4 regions of the Janthinobacterium lividum genome follow, and region 3 is predicted to be linked to each of the others. Evidence: predicted binding sites of a transcription regulator. Region 3 holds the regulator's gene; each other region holds the start of a gene.
What was found. The regulator LexA, encoded in region 3, represses DNA repair genes until DNA is damaged. The targets are predictions, from matches to a motif close to ACTGTATNNNNATACAGT.
Positions count from the first base shown of each region.

Region 1: imuA (translesion DNA synthesis-associated protein ImuA) is a predicted target of LexA. The motif match lies at 2,813-2,830, and genes of this name have one in related genera.
Region 2: recA (recombinase RecA) is a predicted target of LexA. The motif match lies at 3,628-3,645, and genes of this name have one in related genera.
Region 4: U0004_RS21570 (PA0069 family radical SAM protein) is a predicted target of LexA. The motif match lies at 3,039-3,056, and genes of this name have one in related genera.

Region 1 is NZ_CP139976.1:5,151,869-5,157,814, forward strand. It holds gene U0004_RS23235 (glutathione S-transferase N-terminal domain-containing protein) at 1-583, opposite strand, end outside; gene U0004_RS23240 (Y-family DNA polymerase) at 665-2,152, opposite strand; gene imuA (translesion DNA synthesis-associated protein ImuA) at 2,082-2,792, opposite strand; gene U0004_RS23250 (putative Na+/H+ antiporter) at 2,999-4,264, shown strand; gene U0004_RS23255 (GNAT family N-acetyltransferase) at 4,317-5,946, opposite strand, start outside.
Region 2 is NZ_CP139976.1:6,000,692-6,006,637, reverse strand. It holds gene U0004_RS27140 (sodium:solute symporter family protein) at 1-930, opposite strand, end outside; gene U0004_RS27135 (DUF4212 domain-containing protein) at 927-1,232, opposite strand; gene U0004_RS27130 (sensor histidine kinase) at 1,225-2,757, opposite strand; gene U0004_RS27125 (response regulator) at 2,760-3,494, opposite strand; gene recA (recombinase RecA) at 3,736-4,839, shown strand; gene recX (recombination regulator RecX) at 5,067-5,522, shown strand; gene U0004_RS27110 (hypothetical protein) at 5,606-5,815, opposite strand.
Region 3 is NZ_CP139976.1:5,016,401-5,022,346, forward strand. It holds gene rplI (50S ribosomal protein L9) at 1-157, opposite strand, end outside; gene rpsR (30S ribosomal protein S18) at 185-475, opposite strand; gene priB (primosomal replication protein N) at 501-800, opposite strand; gene rpsF (30S ribosomal protein S6) at 821-1,210, opposite strand; gene lexA (transcriptional repressor LexA) at 1,486-2,121, shown strand; gene U0004_RS22690 (cystathionine gamma-synthase family protein) at 2,326-3,567, opposite strand; gene purF (amidophosphoribosyltransferase) at 3,611-5,134, opposite strand; gene U0004_RS22700 (CvpA family protein) at 5,173-5,661, opposite strand; gene U0004_RS22705 (SPOR domain-containing protein) at 5,682-5,946, opposite strand, start outside.
Region 4 is NZ_CP139976.1:4,754,133-4,760,078, reverse strand. It holds gene U0004_RS21585 (lipocalin family protein) at 1-172, shown strand, start outside; gene U0004_RS21580 (methyl-accepting chemotaxis protein) at 439-2,211, shown strand; gene U0004_RS21575 (tRNA-uridine aminocarboxypropyltransferase) at 2,283-2,990, shown strand; gene U0004_RS21570 (PA0069 family radical SAM protein) at 3,119-4,261, shown strand; gene U0004_RS21565 (gamma-glutamylcyclotransferase) at 4,454-5,044, opposite strand; gene U0004_RS21560 (LysR family transcriptional regulator) at 5,106-5,946, opposite strand, start outside.

The DNA of each region.
Region 1 (5,946 bases), 140 kb from region 3:
CCACCAGGCAGCGCACCCACGGGAAGATGGCGATGTCGGCAATCGTGTACTGGCTACCCATGATCCAGTCGCGGCCCTGCAGGCGCTGCTCGAGCACGCCCAGCAGGCGCTTGGCCTCGCCGATATAGCGTTCCAGCGGCCGCTTGTCCTCGTAATCCTTGCCGGCGAATTTATGGAAGAAGCCCACCTGGCCAAACATGGGGCCGATACCGCCCATCTGGAACATCAGCCACTGTATCGTTTCATAGCGCAGGCCTGCGTCCTGGGGGATGAACTTGCCCGTCTTTTCGGCCAGGTACAGCAGGATGGCGCCCGACTCGAACAGGGCCAGCGGCTTGCCATCGGGACCGTCCGGGTCGAGGATGGCGGGAATCTTGTTGTTCGGATTGAGGGACAGGAAGGCGGGCGACAGCTGGTCATTCTGCTCAAAGCTGACCAGGTGCGGCTCGTACGCCAGGCCCAGTTCTTCCAGCAGGATCGAAACCTTGATGCCGTTCGGCGTCGGCAGCGAGTACAGTTGCAGGCGCTCGGGATGCCGGGCAGGCCATTTTTGGGTGATGGGGAAGTCGGAAAGCTGTGTCATGGATATCCTTCATTTCAATTAAAGATGCGGCGCCGGGCAGCCAGTATAGCCAAGCATGGCAGTTTCAGCAGGACAGCGCATTCAGCCAAACAAGCCATGCAAGAACCAGCGCGGCGCGGCATCTTCTCCGCTGCCGGCGATGCGTTCACGGTAGACCCAGTAGTGGGCATGGTCGAGGCCTTCGGCGATGAAGTAATCGCGCGCCTGTGACTGGCCCCACCAGCCCGCTTCGATGCGCTCGGCGACAGAGACCATTTTCAGGGGCGAGCCATAGAAGGGCCGGTGCTCGCGCATCAGGAGGGTGATGGGCTGGGCCAGCAGCCAGCCGGGACGGGGCATGCCGGGCAAGCCCGGCGGCAAGTCCGGCACCGCGTTCTTGGCGCCAGGCTTGACGGACAGCGGCAGCCACTGGTTGGCCGCCTCGGGACGGTAATCGGCGCGCGGCGCGGCTTGCAAGACATTGTCCGTGCCCAGGCGCGCCACCAGCAATTCCATCAAGCGCTGGCGCTCTTGCGGCGTGCCGCCCGGCTCGGGGAACAGGGTGTCGCTGGGCGGCGCCATCGGCTGCACCTGCAGCGCTTCCAGCGTGAGGCCGATCACGGGCGCGTCCAGCACCAGCTGCGCCAGGCGTTCCTTGAGCAGGCGCACCAGGTGCTCGTCGCGCCAGACGGCCTCGCCCAGCGCCAGGTCGATGACGGTGGGCGCACGCGCCACCCGGCCCCGCTCGTGCGCCAGCAACAATTGGATGCGCTCGACGGCAAATTGCCGCGCGCACAGCCAGCCCGTCATTTGCTGCAGCAGCCGGCGCGCTCCGAACAGCAGCGCGTCGGCGTGCTCCACGCGGTCGAACAATTCCAGGCTGGCGCGGAACGTGGGCGGCGCTTCGAGCCACAGGTACAGTTCCGTGCCGTGGCCATGCGCATCGTCGAGCATGTCGAGCAAGGCCCCGCCGCAGCGGCGCTGCAAGCCGGGCCGGGGCAAGTGGCGCAGCTGCCCCAGGGTGCGGCAGCCGATGCCGTCCAGCCATTCCAGATAGGGGCGCGCCGGCGGCAGCAAGGCGCACGGCAGGCGGTCGAGGCGGCGCACCAGGCTGGCCATGCTCAATGTGCGGCCCCGGCGCGTAGCGGCGCGCGCCATCAGCCAGGCGCCGCGCGCCGTGGGGGCGCACGACAGCCGGGCCGTGTAGCCGAGCGCGCGCAAGCTGGCCGCGATGTGCCGGCACAGGGCGCGCACGCCGCCGAACAGGCGCAGGCTGGCGCCCGCATCGACGAGCAGGGTCGCTTCCTCGCCCTGCGCCACCAGCGGCGAATATTGCAGCAGCGCCAGCGCCACCGCCTGCAGCGCCTGCGCTTCCAGCTCGGGCGAGCGCTCGTGCAGGCGCGCCTGCGGCGCCAGCATCAGCGCACCGGCGCGGCGCATGCCCGGCCGGATGCCGGCCGCCCGCGCCAGCGGCGACACGGCCATCACTTGCTCCTGCTCCAGCACCACGCCGAGGCTGTCAACCGACCAGCGCGGGCAAAACACTTCGAGCGGGAGCCGGGGCAGGCACAGGCCGATCCAGAGTCGCATGGCGTAGCAGTAATGAAGGAGGTTGCAGGGGCAGGAACAGGGGCGCGTCGCGCTGCGGTCCCCGGCGCTTGATGAAGCCAATCTCGATGCCGCCGGCGGCCGGGCGCACGGACAGGCGCAGCGGCGCCGGCGACGCATCCTGCGCGCCGTGCAGCGGGCGCAGCATGCAAAACAGGGTGTTGCCGGACTGCGCGGCCAGGTGCAGCCGGCGCAGGCTGTCGGCGCGCACATGCGGCTGCCAGAACAGCAAGGCGCCGCAACTACCGCTGCGCAAGATGTTTTCCGCCGCCCACAAGGCATCCTTGCTGCTGGCGCTCTTTAACCACAGCAATTGCGACGGCGCCAGCCCCTGCGCGGCCAAGGCCAGCGCCTGCGGCGGATGGGGCGGTTGCAGCAGCACGATGGGCAAGCCCGGCAGTTGCGCCAGCGCGGGCGCCAGCAGCCGCAATTCGCCGCTGCCCGGCTGCTGCACCAGCAGATCGATGAGGTTGCCGCTGGGCCAGCCGCCGCCGGGCAACTGCGCGGACAGGGCGGCAAAGCCCGTATCCAGGCAGCGCGTGGCGCCCTGCCCCAGCTGCGATGCGCGCCACAGGGACGGGTGCAAGGCTTCCGGCGAGGCCATCAATTGGTAATGTTGCATAATTGTATATAAAGATAAATACTGTATGCATATACAGTACTATCCAGCCCCGCATTTGGCAAGGCTTATCTGCGCCGCAGCTCCCCGGGGGACGTCCCGCCACGTCCGAAAAACACCGTTTTTCACATCGATTGCTGTACCATAAGCACTCTCCTTACCGTCTGGCAACGTACCAGTCGGCCTCCTCCGTCCATAAGGAAACGCATTTGACCACCATCCAAATCATCAGCGCCATCGTCTTCGGGCTTGCGCTCATCCACACCTTTGCCGCCAAGTCGTTTGAAACCTTGTCGCGGCGCCACCCCCGCCATGCGGGCCTGCTGCACTTGCTGGGCGAAGTGGAAGTCGTGTTCGGCTTCTGGGCCTTCATCTTGATCATCATCATGGCCTTTGTCTCGGGCGGCGATGCTGCCATCGAGTATGCCGAGTCGCGCCATTACACGGAGCCGCTGTTCGTCTTTGTCGTCATGGTCGTGGCTGCCTCGCGCCCCGTGCTCGACGCCGTGCAGCGCCTGTTGAAAGGCGTGGCGCGCGTGATGCCGCTGCGCACGGAACTGGCCCTCGTCTGGCTGGGCCTGGCGCTTGTGCCCCTGACGGGTTCGTTGATCACGGAACCGGCCGCCATGACCCTGGCCGCGCTGATGCTGGCACCGCAAATCTTCCGCCCGGGCATCCCTGAATGGCTGAAATACGGCGCGCTGGGCGTGCTGTTCGTCAACGTTTCCATCGGCGGCACGCTCACCTCGTACGCGGCGCCGCCCGTGCTGATGGTGGCCACCACGTGGAACTGGGATAGCGCCTACATGGCTAGCCATTTCGGCTGGAAGGCGGCCATCGCCGTCCTCGTCAACGCCACGGGCGTGAGCATTTTGCTGCGCAAATACCTGCACAGCAACACCTCCGACATCAAGCCGAAGGCCGGTGAAGTCGAAGCGCCAAAAGTGCCGCTGGCCGTCAGCCTGGTGCACATGATCGTGCTGGCCGGCGTCGTCGCCCTGGCGCACCATCCCGTGCTGTTCATCGGCCTGTTCCTGTTCTTCCTCGGCTTCGTGCAGGCGTATGAGCGCTATCAAAGCCCGCTGATCCTGAAAGAGGGTTTATTGGTCGGCTTCTTCCTCGGCGGCCTGGTGGTACTGGGCGGCATGCAGCAATGGTGGCTGCAGCCCATCGTTTCCAGCCTGAAACCGCTGGCCCTGTTCTTCGGCGCCCTGGGCTTGACAGCCATTACCGACAATGCGGCCCTCACTTACCTCGGTTCGCTGATCGTCGGCATGACGGACGAAGCGAAATACATGCTGATGGCCGGCGCCGTGGCCGGCGGCGGCCTGACCGTCATCGCCAATGCGCCGAACCCGGCCGGCGTGGCCCTGCTGCGCCGCGGCTTCAAGGATGAATCGATCGGCGCCGTCGGTTTGCTGGCCGGCGCCCTGCTGCCGACGGCCGTGGCGGGCCTGGCCTTCCTGGCCCTGTAAGCCTCATCACGGGGCGGCTGCCGGCCGCCCCTGCTGCCTGCAATTTCCCTCTTCAGTTTCCTTCATACACGAGGAAATGCAGCCGGTCATAGAACAGGCTGTAGGCATAGTCGAACGTGCCCACGCTGCGAAAACCCTTGTGCAGATACACTTGCAGCGCTTCGCTTTTTTCCCATACCGTCAAGGTGATGCGCGCACAGCCCTTGCGGCTGGCCAGGTCGCGGATTTCATGGAACATCTGCCGGAACAGGCCCTGCCCCCGGTATTTCTCGTCGATGGCCAGGCTGCTGACGAAACAGTCGTCGGTGCGCGCATGCGCGAGCACGAATGCGTCATACGCATCGTCGAGCGCCTTCATGTCGTCCCGGTAATACGAGACGGCGCCGCAAGCCTGGAACTCGGCCATCGTGGCGGCCGTGAAGAAGCCGATGAAACGCCCGTCTTCGTCATGCAGGCCGTGGATGTGCTGCAGATACGGGTCGATATTCTGCCGCCGCTGCAATTCGACGAACTGCAGATTGAGTTTATTGCCGAACGAGCAGTATTCGAGATAGCTGGTGGCAAACAGCAGTTTCGCCATGCGGTTCCTCGTCTCATCGCCCAGCAGTTCACCCGGCACCAGCTTGAGCGGCGCATGCGACAGCAGGCCCGCCTGCGTCTCGTCGCCGGACGGGACGGCATCGCTGGCGACCGGCATGCGACTGCCGTGGCGGCCCACGGTCGGGCGCCAGAAATCGCCAGCGGCAATATGCCGCGAACGGTGGGCCAGCAGGTAGCGGCAAAAGACGCCATTCACGCGATCGAGCTGCGGGTCGTCCGACAGCACCGAGTAATAGTGAAAGTGGTCGATGTCCGCCCGCAGCTGGGCCGCATACGCCATGCGCGGCACTTCCTCGATATCGAACACATCGACGATGTCGGGCAGGCTCAAAGGATCGTCGAGCTGCCAGCCGATTTCGTCGAGCCTGGCGACGCAGCGCGCATACGCGCGCCGTTCCTCGTCACTGAGGGGAATGTGCACGTCGGTAATGATATCGTCCAGCAAGCGCATGCCCCGGATGCCGCCCGCCACCGCTTCCCGCGCACCGTCATACAGCACGCAATAGCGCTGGTAGAACTCGGCATGGCTGAGCAGGGTCACGCCCAGGTTTTTCTTCCATTCGGCATAGAACTGGCCAAACAGCTGCGCCTCGAATTGCGGGCAGGAACGAGGAATCCGCGCATCGATACCCGCATAGGCGATGTTCACATTGCGCTGGATCACACGCAGCGCGGCATCGTTCTTCTTGGCGATCAGCATGCCCGTTTCATCGAGAAACAGATTCATCCAGCTGACATGCTGGCGCTCTTCGCTGTCGCCATCCTTGCGCTGGAAATAATCGGGCACTTCCGGCTTCATCAGGAAAATCGTCGCCGGATTGTGCGGGATCGTATCGACATCCATATACATGCCGCCGTATTCGCACATGATGAGGATGCGGAAATAATCGGACAAGGTGGCGAAGTAGCGCTGCATATGCAGGGTATCGAGTACGCCGAAGCGGGCCGGCGCGAAATCCAGCGCCAGCGCGCGCAGCGAATTGATATGCAGGGTCGTGCCGCCTATGGCGTAGCGGCCTATCGTGTAGCGCCCGGCGCCGCCCGTGGGGCTGAAGCGCTCGTCATTGCGCAGCTGCTGCGCA
Region 2 (5,946 bases), 980 kb from region 3:
ACTGTCGAGCTGGCGCTGGGCCGTCAGACGGCCTTGTTCCCAGGAGGCGGGCAAGCCGTCTATGCGCGCCTGGTAGCTGATGGCGCGCTGGCGGAAGATGGCGCGCACCTCGTTTTCTTTCGGGTCCGTTTCCAGCACGTGTTCGCGCGCGCTCAGTTGCGGCAACACCTTGCCGTAGGCGATCTGCGGCACGGGATTGTCCGCATGCTTGACCGACAGCCACATGGCGGGAATCAGAAAGGCGACGAGGATGATGATGTATTGCGCCACCTGCGTCCAGGTGATGGCGCGCATGCCGCCAAGAAAAGAGCAGACGAGGATGCTGGCCAGGCCCAGGAAGATGCCGACGGAAAAATCCACCCCCGTGAAGCGCGAGGCGATCAGGCCGACGGCGTAGATCTGCGCCACCACATACGTAAATGAGACGATGATGGTGGCGGCCACGGCTACCACGCGCACGCTGGCACCCCGTTTGTCGGTACCGCTGCCATAGCGGGCGGCGAGGAAATCGGGAATCGTGTACTGGCTGAACTTGCGCAGATAGGGGGCGATCAATAGCGCCACCAGGCAATAGCCGCCCGTCCAGCCCATGATGAAGGCCAGGCCGTCAAAGCCGTTCAGGTACAGGCCGCCAGCCAGGCTGATGAAGCTGGCCGCAGAAATCCAGTCGGCGGCCGTAGCCATGCCGTTGAACATGGCCGGTACCCTGCGTCCCGCCACATAGTATTCGGTGACGTTCGAGGTGCGGCTGATGACGCCGATGGTGGCGTACAGGGTGATGGTGACGAGCATGAACAGGTAGCCGATCCATGCGCGCGGCATGCCTTCCTGTTCCAGCACCGACAGGGCCAGCAGGAAGGCGGCAAAACCGGCCGTAAACAGCAAATAGTAGCGGCACAGGCGCGCAAAGAAGCTGCGCTGGTCGCTCATGCGTGCTCCTCTGCATGAAAAGCCCGGTCGAGGCGCTGCATGCGCCAGGCATAGAAGGCGATGATGGCCAGGTACACCAGCGAGGCGCCCTGGGCCGCCATATAGAAGGGCAGCGGCCAGCCGAACAGATTTAAATGCAACAGTTCGCGCGCATAAAACACGGTCAGGAAGCCCGTCAGCAGCCAGACCAGCAGCAGGATGGCCGTCAGGCGCCGCGTCTTGCGCCAGTGGATATCGCGGCGCGACTGCAGCTCGGAGTTGGGCGTGCGCAACGGCACTGCGGGAAGGCTGGGCTTATCCATACGTGACCTCATCCTCTTCTGGCGCGTCCGGCAACAGCAAGGCGATGCTCAGGCGCAGCAGGGTGCCCGGCAGCTTCGGCGAGTGCGCGCGCGGATTGTTAAAAATATCGACTTCGGCGCCATGCTGCTGGGCAATTTCGCGCACGATGGCCAGGCCCAGGCCGCTACCGTCGACATTGCTGCCGAGAATGCGGTAAAAGCGTTCAAAGACGTGGGCCCGCTCGGCCTGCGGTATGCCGGGGCCCGTATCTTCCACTTCCAGGATGGCCAGTTCCAGGGTGCTGCGCACGCGCACCGTGACGCTGCCGCCCGACGGCGTGTAGCGCAGGGCATTGTCGATCAGGTTGCTCAGCAGCTCGCGCAGCATCATGGCATTGCCGGAAATCATGATCGCATAGGCGGGCTGCTCGAAGCCCAGGTCGATATGCTGGGCAAACGAGGCTTGCACCCAGTCCTGCACCACGCCGCGCGCCAGTTCGCTCAGCTCGATCGGTTCGAACGCCGTGCCTGCCTGAGGCTGGTTTTCCGCGCGCGCCAGGGCCAGCAGCTGGTTGACCAGGCGCGTGGCCGCTTCCGAACTTTTCGCCAGTTGCAGCAGCGAGCGGTGGATCTCGTCGTGGTCGGTCTGGCGCAGCGCCAGCTCGGATTGCATGCGCATGCCGGCCAGCGGCGTTTTCATCTGGTGCGCGGCATCGGCGATGAAGCGTTTCTGCATGTCGATCGACAACGACAGGCGCGCCAGCATCTCGTTGAGCGAACCGACCAGCGGCGTGATTTCCTCGGGCACCTGGCCCGATTCGATGGGCGATAAATCGTCGGGCGGCCGGGCGCGTATGCGTTCCTGCAATTGCGCCAGCGGCGACAGGCCGCGCGCCAGGGCAAACCAGACCAGGGCCAGGATCACGGGCAGGATGATGAACTGCGGCAAGATCACGCCCTTGATGATTTCATTGGCCAGCTGGGCGCGTTTTTCCAGGGTTTCCGCCACCTGCACCAGCGCGCGGTGCGGCTCGTCGTTGTTGCTGGACGGAATGTCGAGATAGCTGAACGCCACGCGCACGGGCGTGCCATGGATGGTGTCGTTGCGAAACAGCACCATGCCGCTGCGGTATTTGTCGGGGTCCTGCGGCGGCGGCAAATCGCGGTCGCCGTCGAGGTATTCGCCGCGCGGACCCACCACCAGGTAATACAGGGTGTCGATATCGTCGCCGCGCAGGAAGTCGCGGCCCTTGTTGTTACTGTTCTTTTCCGGCACGCGGCGCAGCATGGCGCCGTCGGCCTGCTTGACCTGCTGCGTGAGCACGGTCACGCTGTCTTCCAGCGCATGGTCGAACGGCTGATTGGCGATGCCCTTGGCCACCAGATAGGTGATGGCGATGCTCATCGGCCACAGCAGCAGCAAGGGCGCCAGCATCCAGTCGAGGATTTCGCCAAACAGCGAATGCTCGATGGTGTCGTCCTGCTCCGTGGTGGGTGGCTCGAACCAGTCGTCGTCATCCGCCTCGTCCGCTGGCGCCTCGCGCACCTTCACTTGCTGGCGGGTCCGCTGGCCGGGCTTGCCGATTCGCCCGCTTCGGCGTTCAGGCGCGCCGCTTCCGAGTATTTTTCCAGGCAATAGCCGAGGCCGCGCACGGTGGCGATGCGCACGCCGCCCACCTCGATCTTCTTGCGCAGGCGGTGCACATACACTTCGATGGCGTTGTTCGACACTTCTTCGCCCCATTCGCACAGGTGGTCGACCAGCTGTTCTTTCGAGACGAGGCGGCCCGTGCGGCCCAGCAGGATTTCCAGCAAGCCCAGTTCGCGCGCCGACAGGTCGAGCATCTGGTCGTTGATGTAGGCGCTGCGCCCCACCTGGTCATAGCTGAGGGGGCCGTGCTTGATGATGGTGGCGCCGCCGCCGGCGCCGCGGCGCGTCAGGGCGCGCACTCTTGCCTCCAGTTCCGACAAGGCGAACGGCTTGGCCATATAATCATCGGCACCGAGGTCGAGGCCATTCACGCGCTGCTCGATGGAATCGGCGGCCGTCAGGATCAGCACCGGCAGCAGCGAGGCGCGCGCGCGCAGGCGGCGCAGCACTTCCAGGCCGGACATCTTGGGCAGGCCCAGGTCGAGGATCAGCAAGTCGAATTCCTGGGTGGAGAGGGCCGTATCGGCCTCCTGGCCCGTCTTGACGTAGTCGATCGCATAACCGGACTGGCGCAGCGAGCGGGTCAGGCCATCGGCCAGCACGCTGTCATCTTCGGCAAGTAAAATACGCATGGTGCACTTCCTATGCTTGCGGCGGTAGAAGTTTGTATTGTGTTTCATTTTCCGCAAGGTGGCGAGTTTTTGTGAGAAACCAGGCTTGTATTGATCTGTTTCAAAACAAATCCACGTTCCGCTTGCATTGATCACTGTTTTTTTATACAGTACTGTCTGTGTAAAGAATTTAACCCACTGGCGCTATCGCAGGCTGCCGGATTCACGTGAATCCGCAACTGTAGAACGGCTGAAAGAACATATGGACGATAAAAAAGCTGTAGTACCCGCATCGGAAAAAGCCAAGGCGCTCGCCGCCGCACTGGCGCAGATCGAGAAGCAGTTTGGCAAAGGTTCGGTCATGCGCATGGATGCCAGCGCAGCGATCGAAGAAGTGCAAGTCGTGTCGACCGGTTCGCTCGGCCTCGATATCGCGCTGGGCGTGGGCGGCTTGCCGCGCGGCCGCGTGGTGGAAATCTACGGTCCGGAATCGTCGGGTAAAACCACCCTGACCCTGCAAACCATCGCTGAGATGCAAAAACTGGGCGGCACCTGCGCCTTTATCGATGCCGAGCACGCGCTCGATGTCGGTTACGCGCAAAAGCTGGGCGTGAACCTGCATGAATTGCTGATCTCGCAACCGGATACGGGCGAGCAGGCACTGGAAATCTGCGACGCCCTCGTGCGTTCGGGCAGCGTCGACCTCGTCGTCATCGACTCCGTGGCCGCACTGACGCCACGCGCCGAGATCGAAGGCGACATGGGCGATTCCCTGCCAGGCTTGCAAGCGCGCCTGATGTCGCAAGCCCTGCGCAAGCTGACCGGCTCCATCAACCGCACGAATACCCTGGTCATCTTCATCAACCAGATTCGCATGAAGATCGGCGTGATGTTCGGCAGCCCGGAAACGACCACCGGCGGCAATGCGCTGAAATTCTACGCCTCCGTGCGCCTGGATATCCGCCGCACCGGCTCGATCAAGTCCGGCGATGAAGTGATCGGCAACGAAACCAAGGTCAAGGTCGTCAAGAACAAGATCGCGCCACCGTTCAAGGAAGCGCACTTCGACATCCTGTACGGCGCCGGCACCTCGCGCGAAGGCGAAATCCTGGATTTGGGCTCGGATGCCAAGATCGTGGAAAAATCCGGTTCGTGGTACAGCTACAACGGCGAACGCATCGGCCAGGGCAAGGACAACGCACGTGCCTTCCTGCAAGAGCGTCCGGCGCTGGCCCGCGAAATCGAAAACAAGGTCCGCGCTTCGCTGGGCGTGCGCGAACTGCCGCCGCTGGCCGCTGAAAAGCCGGAAAAAGCGGATAAAGCCGCCGACAAGGCTGCCAAGGCTGCGGAAGCCAAGGCAGAGTAGGTCGGATTAGCGCGGCAAAGCCGCGCGTAATCCGACAACACCACAGACGTCAACAATGTTGTCGGATCAGACGCCAACAATGTTGTCGGATTACGGCCCAAGGGGCCTAATCCGACCTACGCGCGGCTCGCCGCATAGTATGACCACGATCGCCGTCCCGCGCTGTTGCGCCGGGCGGCGATTGTGTTTGGATGGCTTGATCGTGGAATGAAAGACAAGGTGGGTGTATGGCCGCAGTACAACTAAGCCTGAAGGGCAGGGCGCTACGTTTTTTGTCGATGCGCGAACACAGCCGCATGGAATTGCGGCGCAAGCTGCAGCGCCATGCGCAGGAGGGCGACGATGTGGAAGCCTTGCTCGACAGCCTGGAGCAGGCGAACTGGCTATCGCAGGAGCGTTTTTCCGAGTCGCTGATCCACCGCCGCTCGGCCCGTTTCGGCAATAGCCGCATCATGGCGGAATTGCAAAGCCATGGCATCGGTGGCGAGGCGCTGCAGGAACTCAAGGCGGGCCTGGCCGAAGGGGAGGTTGCGCGTGCCTGCGAAGTGTGGCGCCGCAAATTTGGCGAGGTGGCGCAGGATGCCGAGCAGCGCAACAAGCAGATGCGCTTCCTGATGCAGCGCGGTTTTTCCCAGCGCGCCGTGCAGGTGGCCTTGAAGGGGCTGGAGCCCGAGGACGACTAGGTGCGCGCCGCTGACCGTCCAGCTGGCCCTGGTCTCGCTGTGTTCGATCTGCAACAGTTCATGGCTGCCCTGTACCTTGCTTGTCAGGCAAGCTCGCCCCAGATCATTGTTTTACTGGTAAGTTCACTTTCCTTGCCATCCGCCTGGCAATCGGATGGCATATTGTTGCGCTGCATGGGGCCGGGCTTGCCCGCGCTGCCGTCGGCTGGGCCGGCGCGGCAATCTGAGGTATATCGCGGCATCCATCGGCCATATCTGTCATCACCATCCGTGATAACGGTGTCAATTTCCATGTGTATTCTTTATGCTTTGAAATGTTTTTATCGAAGCAATGAAAAATTATGTTGCGGCGCAACCAGCGCCCAGTGTGCTACACTTTTAGGGTTTTTGCGGCGCCGCAGGTGCGGTTGCTGTTCGTAGAAGC
Region 3 (5,946 bases):
CGGCGCGCTTGACTTCGAATTCAGCCACAGCGGTTGCCGTAGCACGACGTGCCAGGCGTTGCGGGATCAGGAAGTTACGTGCGTAACCGTCTTTGACTTTGACGACTTCGCCGAGGTTACCGACGTTAACAACTTTTTCTAACAGAATGATTTGCATAGTTCTTCTCCAGGAATATCTGACCGATTAAGCGTGGTGCAGATCGGTGTATGGCAGCAGCGCGAGGAAGCGAGCGCGCTTGATTGCGGTGTCAACTTGGCGCTGGTAGTGCGCTTTGGTACCGGTCAGGCGTGCTGGCATGATCTTGCCGTTTTCTTGGACGAAGTCTTTCAGCGTGTCGACGTCTTTGTAGTCGACTTGCTCAACGTGAGCTGCGGTGAAGCGGCAGAACTTCTTGCGTTTGAACAACGGGTTTTGCTGTTTGCGTTTTTCTTTAAGCTTGAGCTTATTTTTGTCGAACTTTTTACCGAATGCCATGTCAGGCTCCTGTATCTAAAATGCGCTAGTCAGAATTGACTGCACTAAAATCAATGATGTGAAACACCAAACTCTTGCTGTTGCGGCTCTTCCTGGCCAGGAAACCCGTGAACTGATACACCCCGCCCAAGCTTGCCTGACTGAACCTGCCTGAAATTTCGCCAGCGGCTAGCGCGGCAACATCAAACTCGGTCAAACGGGCAATCCCTGCTTCCATCTGCTGCGAACTGTGTTGCAATACTGCATTCACAATCGGCAGCCCTGCCGGGGTATAGCGCAATATTTCGCGCTCGGCAATGATGGCGGTTACTTGTAGCTGGTTCAGCGCACGATCCTGGTCAAGAATTAAGCTGCTGCTGCGGCTGGAGCGGCTGCTGGTGCTTCGGTGCGGTGGCTTTTGGCCGCGTCTTCGCGTTGTACCGATTTCATCATCGGCGAAGGAGCTGTTTCAGCTTTCTTCATTTTAACGGTCAGGTGACGCAACACGGCATCATTGAATTTGAATGCTGTTTCCAACTCGACCAGGGTCTCGTTGTCGCATTCGATGTTCAGGCAGATGTAGTGTGCTTTAGGCAGCTTTTGGATCGAGTAAGCCATTTGACGGCGGCCCCAATCTTCCACGCGGTGAACCGAACCGCCGCGGGTGGTTACGCTGGCTTTGTAGCGTTCGATCATCGCGGGCACTTGCTCGCTTTGGTCCGGATGGACGATAAAGACTATTTCATAATGACGCATGCAAACTCCTTCAGGTCGGATTGATAATCGCCCACCCCGGCGTCAAGACGGGTGTGGGAAGGTCAGCCGAAGATTATAACCGCCTTTTGCAAACGTTTCAATCATTCCTTCCACAAGCGCCCGAAAAGCCCGCGCGCCACCGTGCTTTCCGCCCATGGACAAGTATTTCTTGCGAAATTCGCCTAAAACACGGAAATCCCCTTGCATAGTGGGCGATACTGTACAAAAATACAGACTGTTCATATAGACAGCATTTTAGTATGCACCCACCGCTCATGATCAAGCTGACAGCACGACAAGAACAAATCCTGAACCTGATCAAGGACGCGATTGAAAACACGGGCTTTCCTCCCACCCGTGCCGAAATCGCCAATGAACTGGGTTTCAAATCGGCCAACGCGGCCGAAGAGCATTTGCAGGCCCTGGCCCGCAAGGGCGCGATCGAGATTTCTCCCGGCACCTCGCGCGGCATCCGCCTGATCGGCGCGGCCGCTGAAGCCCTGCCATCGAAAGTGCCGGCAGCGCTGCTGATGTCGCTGCCCCTGATCGGCCGGGTAGCGGCAGGCTCGCCCATCCTGGCACAGGAAAACCTGGAAGCGAGCTACAACGTGGACCCCGCCCTGTTCTCGGCCAAGCCCGACTTCCTGCTGAAGGTGCGCGGCTGGTCCATGCGCGACGCCGGCATCATGGATGGCGATTTACTGGCCGTCAAGAAGGTCGATAGCGCCAAGAATGGCCAGATCGTCGTCGCCCGCATCGGCGACGAAGTCACCGTCAAGCGCTACAAGAAAACGGGTTCCGTCATCGAATTGCTACCGGAAAACCCCGACTTCAAGGTCATCACCGTATCGCCGGAAGATGAATTCGCCCTGGAAGGTTTGGCGGTAGGCTTGATGCGCAGCTGGCATTGATTGAGCGCGCCCTCATAAACCTACTGCGCAGCCCACTCTCGGGCATCCGTTGCTCGCTGTACCAATGTACAGCTCCGCTACTCAACCCGATATTGGGCTTGCTCGCTACGGTTTCTGAAGGCACGAAGACATTACCATTGAACGGCGAAAAACAAAGGGCCGCAACAGCATGACTGTTGCGGCCCTTTTCATTTATCCGGCGACTTATACATCGAGTGCCTGACGGAAATCCTCGAGCAAGTCCGCCTCATCCTCGATACCGACGGAGACGCGGATCAGGGATTCGGCGATGCCCATGCTGGCGCGGCGCTCGGCGCCCATCTCGTAAAAGATCGTATGGGCGACGGGAATGACCAGGGTGCGCGTGTCGCCGAGATTGCTCGCTGGAATGGCAAGATTGAGACGATTGAGGAAATCGAAGCAATCGATGCCATCCTTCAGCTCAAAGCTGAACAGCGAGCCATAGCTGCGGAACAAATCCGTTGCCAGCGCGTGCTGCGGATGCGCGGCCAAGCCCGGGTAATGCACGGCAGCTACCCGCGGGTCGGCAGCCAGCATGGTGGCCAGCGCCAGGGCGTTCGAGCAGGTGCGGTCCATGCGCAAGGCCATGGTTTCCGCGCCGACGGCGATATGGTGCGCCGCCTCCGGACCCAGGGAGGCGCCGAAATCGCGCAAGGCCTTGGCGCGGATTTGCGCGATGCCCCACTGCGCCGGCGCCGCCTTCTTGTAATTGTCGAAAATGTTCGGATACTGCGTCCAGTCGAACACGCCCGTGTCCGTCAAGCTGCCGCCCAGGGCATTGCCGTGGCCGCCGATGGATTTTGTCAGCGCATTGACCACCAGGCCCGCGCCCACGGCTTTCGGGCGGAACAGGTAGGGCGTCGTCATGGTGTTGTCGACGATGTACAAAATGCCGCGTTCCTTGCACAATGCGCCGATCTTCGCCAGGTCGGCGATCTGCGTGCGCGGATTGGCGATGGTTTCCACAAAGACGATGCGCGTGGCCGGCGTGATGGCGGCGGCCACATTGGCCACGTCCGTGGCGTCGACGAACGACACGGCGACGCCCTGCCCCGTCACCGTTTGCCACAGGCTGTTGGTGTTGCCAAACAAAAAGGCCGACGACACGACATGGTCGCCAGCGCGCAAGAGCGCCTGCACCACGGCGCCGATGGCGCCCATGCCGGTGGCGAAGCACAGCGTGGCGACGCCATCTTCCATCTTGTTGACCTTGTCTTCCAGCGCGGAGACGGTCGGATTGCCCTGGCGGCCGTAGCGGAAGCCGGGCTCCTTGCCCTGGAATACGGAAGCGAGCTGGCGCGCATCGCCGTAGCCGAAGGCAACGGAAGTATGCACGGGCTTGTGCAGGGAACCGTGCTCGATGCCCTTGCGGCGGTCGTTATGCAGGATGGTGGTGGTAAAGCCGTAGTTTTTTTTATCGTTCATGATCGCGGAGCAAAAAAAGCCCGGCGCTAGCCGGGCAAGATAATTACGCTTCTGTTGTCGCCAGGTTCAGGTTCAGCTGGGAACGCGGCGTATCTTCGGGCGCTGCCGCCTTCGGATGGTGGCGCGCATATTCCAGGCGGTCCAGGTATTCCTGCGACACGTCGCCCGTCACGTACACGCCATCGAAGCACGACGCTTCGAAGTTGGTCAGGGCCGGGTTGACGTCGGCGATGGCCTGCTTGAGCGCGCCGATATCCTGGTACACCAGGTAGTCGGCCGTGATTTCGCGGCACACTTCTTCCGTCGTGCGGCCATAGGCGATCAGTTCGTCGCGCGTCGGCATGTCGATGCCGTACACGTTCGGGTAGATCACCGGCGGCGCAGCCGAGGCGAAGATGACTTTCGTCGCGCCCGCTTCGCGCGCCATCTGCACGATTTCACGGCTGGTGGTGCCGCGCACGATGGAATCGTCGACCAGCAGCACGACCTTGTCCTTGAATTCGGACGGGATCGCGTTGAGCTTCTGGCGCACGGATTTCTTGCGCGCCGCCTGGCCCGGCATGATGAAGGTACGGCCGATATAGCGGTTCTTGATGAAGCCTTCGCGGTACTCGATGTTCAGCGCCATGGCCAGCTGGATGGCGGCCGGACGCGAGGAATCGGGAATCGGCATGACCACGTCGATATGCACGCCTGGCAATTCGGCGCGGATCTTCTCGGCCAGGTACTCGCCCATTTTCAGGCGCGTGGCGTACACGGAGGCACCGTCGATGACGGAGTCGGGACGGGCCAGGTAGACGAATTCGAACACGCACGGGTTCAGGCTGGCATTGTCGGCGCATTGGGCGCTGTGCAATTGCTTGTCAGCATCGATGAAGACGGCTTCGCCGGGACCGATGTCGCGCACGAAGCGGAAGCCCATGCCTTCCAGGGCCACGGATTCGGAAGCGATCAGGTATTCCGGACCTTGCTCCGTTTCATTGATGCCCAGGCACAGCGGGCGGATGCCGTGCGGGTCGCGGAAGGCCAGCAAGCCCACGCCGGCGATTTGCGCGACGGCGGCGTAACCACCCTTGACGCGGCGGTTCAGCACGGTAACGGCCTTGAAGATGGCTTCCGGGTCCAGGTTCAGGCCCGTCGTCGCTTCCTGGATTTCATGCGCCAGCACGTTGAGCAACACTTCCGAATCGGAATCGGTATTGATGTGGCGGCGGTCATTCTTGAACATTTCCAGTTTCAACTGTTCCCAGTTGGTCAGGTTGCCATTGTGCGCCAGGGTGATGCCGAACGGCGCATTCACATAGAACGGTTGTGCTTCCTCTTCGCTCGACGAACCGGCCGTCGGGTAGCGGCAATGGCCGATACCCGTCGTGCCTTGCAGCGAACGCATGTTGCGCGTACGGAAGACGTCACGCACGAGGCCATTGGCTTTGTGCATGGAAAACATACTGCTGTGATTGGTCGCAATCCCTGCCGCGTCCTGACCGCGATGTTGCAGGAGCAACAATGCATCATAGAGCAATTGATTGACAGGTTGATGGGAAACGACGCCGACGATGCCACACATGGTGTGCTCCTAAACTGTGCTACTGATTTTAAAAAAATTCAAAATTTCACATGCTGCGCGTAAGCGGCAGGCAGATAAGGCTTGATGGCGCGCGCGCCCTGCTCCGCGAGCGGGCTGAGCTGCGCGTTTTTCCAGAATGGCTGCTGCGGTATGGAAGTCATGCCACACAAGATGACGGCGGTCAGCACGATCACAAGGCCCCGCGCCACGCCGAACAGGCTGCCCAGGGTGCGGTCGGCCAGGCTCAGGCCCGTCACCTTGACGAGCGCGTCAACCGTCATGGACAGCAATCCCATCAAAATGCGTACGCCGATGAACAGCACCACGAAAGCCAGCAACAAACGGACAGCTTCGCCCGGCACGGCTTCCGGCAGGAATTTCGCCAGCGTGGCGCCATAGGCGTTGGCAATGACGAAAGCCACGATCCAGCTGACCAATGACAGTATTTCCTTGACCAGGCCACGCATCATGCTGATCAGCACGGACGTCACCAGCACGAACAGCACCAGGTAATCGAAAATCGTCACGTGCGCTCAGCCTTGCAACATCACGCCGGTACCAGGCTGCCGCCCAGGCCCAACTTTTGCAGCTTGGCGCGGGTCTTTTCGGCGTCTTCGCGGCTGCCGAACGGGCCCACGCGCACGCGGATGCGCTCGCCCGCCGGGCTGGAGACTTTTTGCGTATACGACTTGATGCCCGCTTCGCGCAGCTTGTCCTGCAATTCGTCGACCTTGTCCTGCGTCGCCAAGGCCGCCACCTGCACCACGAACTTGCCGCTGCCGGCGTCGTGCGCCTTGTCTTGTACTTTCTCT
Region 4 (5,946 bases), 260 kb from region 3:
CCTCGATCAGCAAAATTACAGCTATTCCATGATCAGCGGCCCCGACAAGTCTTACTTCTGGTTGCTGTCGCGCACGCCCACCATGGACCCGGCCTTGCAGCAGCGCCTGATCGAGAAAGCCGCTGGCCTGGGTTTCGATACGTCAAAATTGATCTATGTGAAGCAAGACTGACCTTGCTTGCCTGCCGCCCGTTCGTGGCGGCATACCGCCTTCTGGTTGTTGCTTTTCTGCATGTTATTTCTTGCAATACCACTCTGATTCACTCACAATCTGCTCCAAAGTGGTGCGCTGCGGCGTGCTGCCATTCTGGTGACGCGGGTAGCGTTGCGTCGCCGCTCGTGATTGCCGCACGGCAGATGCCTGCTATATTGTGATACGTAGCAGTAGGTCGGTTTCGTGGCGTCTGTGCATCGTTTTTTTCAGATAGGAATCACGCAATGAAAAACCTCAAAATCGGCGTACGTCTCGGTGGCGGTTTTGCCGCCGTCCTGCTCCTGTTGACCAGCCTGACCGTGGTGGGCATCGTGCAGATGCAAAGCGCCAGCAAGGAAACCGATGCGCTCGTCAACGTCAAGGTGCGCAATGAGCGCCTGATCGGTGAATGGACCAAGGTCATCGAGGTCAATGCGGCGCGCACGGCGGCCGCCTGGAAAGTCAGCGACCCCGAACACCAGAAGCAGTTTGAACAGGAAATGGCGGTCTCGTCTGCCCGCGCCACGGAAATCCAGAACGATATCGGCAAGAGCGAACTGAGCGCGGACGAGCAGGCGCTGTACCAGGAAGTGTTGAGCACGCGCAAGGCCTACACGGAAGTGCGCAAGAATGTGTTCAAGGCCAAGAATGCGGGCGACTTGGAACTGGGCAAGCGCCTGTACGAAGGCGACATGGCTGTCAAGCGCGACATCTACCTGGCGTCGCTGAAGAAGCTGGAATTGCTGGAAGCCAAATTGCTCGATGAAACGGCCGCGCAAATCCGTTCGCGCTACGAAAACGGCCGTCTGCTGCTGATCTCGCTGGGCGTGGTGGCCATCTTGCTGGGCATCGCCTGCGCATACTGGATCACGCGCTCGATCACGCGCCCCATCACGCGAGCCGTCGAGGTGGCGGAAGCTGTTTCCGCCGGCGATCTGACCAGCCATATCGTCGTGGAAAGCCGCGATGAGACAGGGCAATTGATGCATGCGCTGAAAAACATGAACGACAAACTGGTCAGTATCGTGGGCCAGGTGCGCGCCGGCACCGAATCGATCAGCACGGCGTCGAGCGAAATTGCCGCCGGCAACCTGGACTTGTCGTCGCGCACGGAAGAACAGGCCAGTTCGCTGGAAGAGACGGCGTCTTCCATGGAAGAACTGACTTCCACCGTGAAGCTCAACGCGGACAATGCGCGCAGCGCCAACCAGCTGGCCATCGACGCCTCGCAGATCGCCAGCAAGGGTGGCGTGGTGGTGTCGGAAGTGGTCAGCACCATGGGCTCGATCAACGATTCCTCGCGCAAGATTGTCGACATCATCAGCGTCATCGACGCCATTGCTTTCCAGACGAATATCCTGGCCCTGAACGCGGCCGTGGAAGCGGCCAGGGCTGGCGAGCAGGGCCGTGGTTTTGCCGTCGTGGCATCCGAGGTGCGCAACCTGGCGCAACGCTCCAGTGCGGCGGCCAAGGAAATCAAGGGCTTGATCGACGATTCCGTGCAAAAAGTCGAAGCCGGTTCGCAACTGGTGGACAAGGCGGGCCGTACCATGGACGAGATCGTGCAAAGCATCAGCCATGTGACGCAGATCATGAACCAGATCACCGACGCCAGCGATGAACAGCGCGCCGGCATCGAACAGGTCAACCAGGCCATCGGCCAGATGGACCAGGTGACGCAGCAAAACGCGGCGCTGGTGGAAGAAGCGGCCGCGGCGGCCGAATCCATGCAGGAACAGGCGGCCAAGCTGGCTGACGTGGTGGGCCTGTTCAAGCTCGATGCAACGCAGCACTATGTTTCGGCCAGTGCCGGTCCGTCCGTGACAGCGTCTGCGCCAGGAAAACCTGTCACTCGACCTGCAATACGGCCCGCCATCCAGCCTGCCAGGCACCGCGCGCCGGCGGCAACCACCGTAGCCGCGCCCGCGCCGGGCAAGGCGGCGCAAGCGGAAGCTGCGCGCGCACCCGTGCCGAAGGCGCCGGTGGCGTCGGGCGCCGACGAATGGGAAGAGTTTTAAGCGCAGATTCCCCTTGGCATGGCGTGGGCGCTACAATCGCGGCTTGAAGACAGCCGCGAACGCGCTCCGCCATGACTACCCGCCGTACCTCCAGCCTGATTTCCAGCGCTATCTCCAGCCCTGCCGCTGCCTCGTCTTCCCTGGCGGAACCCGCCAAACGGGCGCGCTGCCCAGCCTGCCTGCGCGCCGCATCCAGCTGCATCTGCCGCTGGATCGCCCCCGTTTCCCACGCGGTGGAAGTGCTGATCCTGCAGCATCCGCTGGAAGTTCACAATGCCAAGGGCAGCGCCCGCTTGCTGCACCTGAGCTTGCCCAACAGCCGCATGTTGACGGGCGAGCAGTTTGCCCCGGATACGCTCGCCGAATTGCTGGCAGACAAGCACAATGTGCTGCTGTATCCGGAGACGCCCGGCGACCGTTCGCTGGGCATCGCGCCGCCGCCAGCGCTCGACCCCGCCATCTTGCTCGATCCGGCCCGATTCTCGGCCCGGTTGCGGCTGGTGGTGCTGGACGCTACCTGGCGCAAGAGCCGCAAGATGCTGTATCTGAATCCCCCGTTGCAACAGCTGCCGCGCCTGCCCCTGCGCGGTACGCCCGCTTCCCATTACCTGATCCGCAAGGCGCACGCGCCAGACCAGCTATCGACCCTGGAAGCGACGTGTTATGCCCTCATGCAGTTGGAGCAGGACGCGGCCCGCTTCGTTCCCCTGATCGCGGCATTTGACGGTTTTGTCGCGCAGCAGTTGAGTTATGTCATGCCGCATGGTGAAAAAGCGTGAAACGGCATTACGCCAGCCCTTGATCTTGTCCGTACAGCGGCATAGTATACTGTACATATATACAGTTGATGGGGCCGTTCATGAAAGCAATCATTCCAGAGCACGATGACAGCTTCGCCGGGCAAGCCATGTTGCCGCCGCAATCGCTGAAAGCCCAGAAGGGGCGCGGTGCAGTCTCGAACCTGCAAGGGCGCTACGAGGTGCACGCGCGCGCCGGTTTCGATGACGGCTGGAGCGTGGGAGGCCTGGATGAGGAGGCTGGAGAGGCGGCGGTGCCGGGCTGGAAGACGCAGGTCAGCGACGAGCAGGCGCGCACCATCCTCACGCGCAATGCTTCGCCCGATTTGCCGTTCAATGTCTCGCTGAATCCATACCGGGGCTGCGAACATGGCTGCATCTATTGCTTTGCCCGCCCCACGCACAGTTATCTGGGGTTATCGCCGGGCCTGGACTTCGAAAGCCGCATCTACGCCAAGGTGAACGCCCCCGAACTCTTGCGCCGCGAACTGGCCAAGCCCTCCTATGTGCCCGAACCGATCGCCCTGGGCGTGAACACGGATGCGTATCAGCCGTGCGAACGCGAACGGCAGTTGACGCGGCGGGTGCTGGAAGTGCTGCACGAATGCGACCACCCCGTGGCGCTGATCACGAAATCGTCGCTGATCGAGCGTGATATCGACATTCTGGCTCCCATGGCGGCCAGGCGCCTGGCGGCCGTGGCCGTCACTGTCACCACGCTCGACCCGGCCATCGCGCGCACCCTGGAACCGCGCGCTGCCGCCCCGGCGCGACGCTTGCGCACGATCCGCACCCTGACGGAGGCGGGCATCCCCGTGGGCGTGAGCATCGCGCCCATCATTCCGTTCGTGACGGAACCGGAAATCGAGCAGTTGCTCGAAGCCGTGTGCGACGCGGGCGCCATCCACGCTCATTATGTGGTGCTGCGTCTGCCGTGGGAAGTGAGCCCCCTGTTCCAGCAATGGCTGGAAGCACACTTCCCCGAACGGGCCCAGCGCGTGATGAACCGGGTGCGCGAAATGCGCGGCGGCAAGGATTACGACAGCGCGTTCGGCACGCGCATGCGGGGCGAAGGCGTATGGGCCGACCTCATCCGCCAACGCTTTGAAAAAGCCGTACACCGGCTGGGCTTGCATGGGAAGGGCGGCCGCTTCAAGCAGCTCGATTGCACGCAGTTCCGCCGCCCGCTGGTGGTGCCGCCGCTGGGCGCGAAAGTAAAAAATGGCAATGCGGGGCAGCTGGATTTGTTTTAGGTTAAGTCATTCTCGCCGCTGAGAATGCTGGGGCGCGCTCATGAGCTGAAAGGCGGGCGACGCTGACCTGCGGCCGGGGGATTGCCGCAGGTCGCCGGGAGCGGCGCGCCATCGTCCGGGCATCTTGAGGCAGGGTCTTGCCCGGACACCGGAGGGTGCCGCGGTGCTGCCGTGCGGTGCTATGTTGGGACACTATCCTGTCGCGTTATCCTGTGTCTGTGTCTGCATCTGTGCCAGATGTTGTTCGATGGCAAAGACATGGGGATCGCTCTTGCCCAGTTCGCGCAGGGCGCTGGCCAGGTGCAGCAGGTATTCGCTGTTCGGGCCGCTGGGGCCGTTTGAACGGGCGATCTGGCGCGCGATGTCCAGTTCCGGGGCGGCACCAAGGAAGGCGGCGTTTTCCTCGTTGGCGATGTACACCAGGCCTTCGGCCTTGCTGCCATCGTTGAAGGTGATCTCGGTGGCCAGGCGCAGGTAGCCGTTCTTTTCGCGGTGGTCGAGATGGGCGAAGACTTCGGGCGTGATCAGATAGGCCATGCCGTCGCACACGGCGCCTGCCTGCGGCACGATGGTGGCGACCCGGCCTGGCGCCATCGGCGTGCCCCGGTGGTCGTGCGAACCTTGCCAGAAGCGCCGCGTCCAGCCGGCGATGCTGGCCGGGCGGCGCTCGATGTAGGGGAAATCGGCCTTGTAGATCAGCGAGCCATAGCCGAACAGCCAGACCTGTGCGTGGCCGTCGAATTTGTTCATGCGCTGGTTGATGGCGATGGTGGCGGCGTCGATGGACGACAGCTCGTTCAGGGCAGCTTGGGTCATGGTGCGGGCGGTATGGAGTGATGCGCCATTATAAAGGGGCGGCGGCCGAACCGTCCGCAGGCAAGGCCACGCGTGCTGCGCCGCCGTTCGCCCCCACGTTCCATTCGTGCGTCTCGACGAACTGGAACAGGAAGGCCATGAAGCTTTCGGCCGCCGGCGACAGCGAACGTCCCGTCTTCGTGTACACGAAAAAGCGCCGCGTCAGTTCCGGCTCGTGCAGGGCGCGCATGTGCAAATTATATAGTTTGACCATCGGTTCCGCGTACGGCAGGCAGACCGTGATGCCCAGGTTGGCGCTGACCATGGCCAGCGCCGTCGTCATGAACGTCACTTCGTTATAGGGATTGAGCGACAGTTCGCGAAACGCGCCGTGCATGTCGCGCAGCAGGCGTTCCGTAAATTGCCCCTGCAGCGAAATGAACGGGTAGTCGCCCACGTCGGCCCAGGTGACCCTCTCCTTTTGCCGCAGCGGATGCTGCTCGGGGTAGACCAGCACGAAGGGCATTTCGAACAGCACTTGCGCGGCGATTTCCGCCGTCGGATCGCGTTCGGGACCGATGCCGAAATCGACTTCGCCGCTGAAGACGCGCGCCGACACGTTTTCCACGGGGCAGTCGACGAGGCGCAGCTGCACGTCCGGGTGCGCCTGGCGGTAGGCGGCGATCACTTCCGGCAGCAGGGTGCACGCCATCATCTGCGGCGCGGCGATGCGCACCAGGCCCGTCTTCAGGGCCTTGCGCTGGGCGATGCCAGCCATGGCGCCATCGAGGTCTTCGATCATCTTTTCAAACAGCGGATACAGTTCGCGGCCGATTTCGGACAGCTGCGTCTTGCGCGTGCTGCGCTCGACCACGCGCACGCCCAGCACG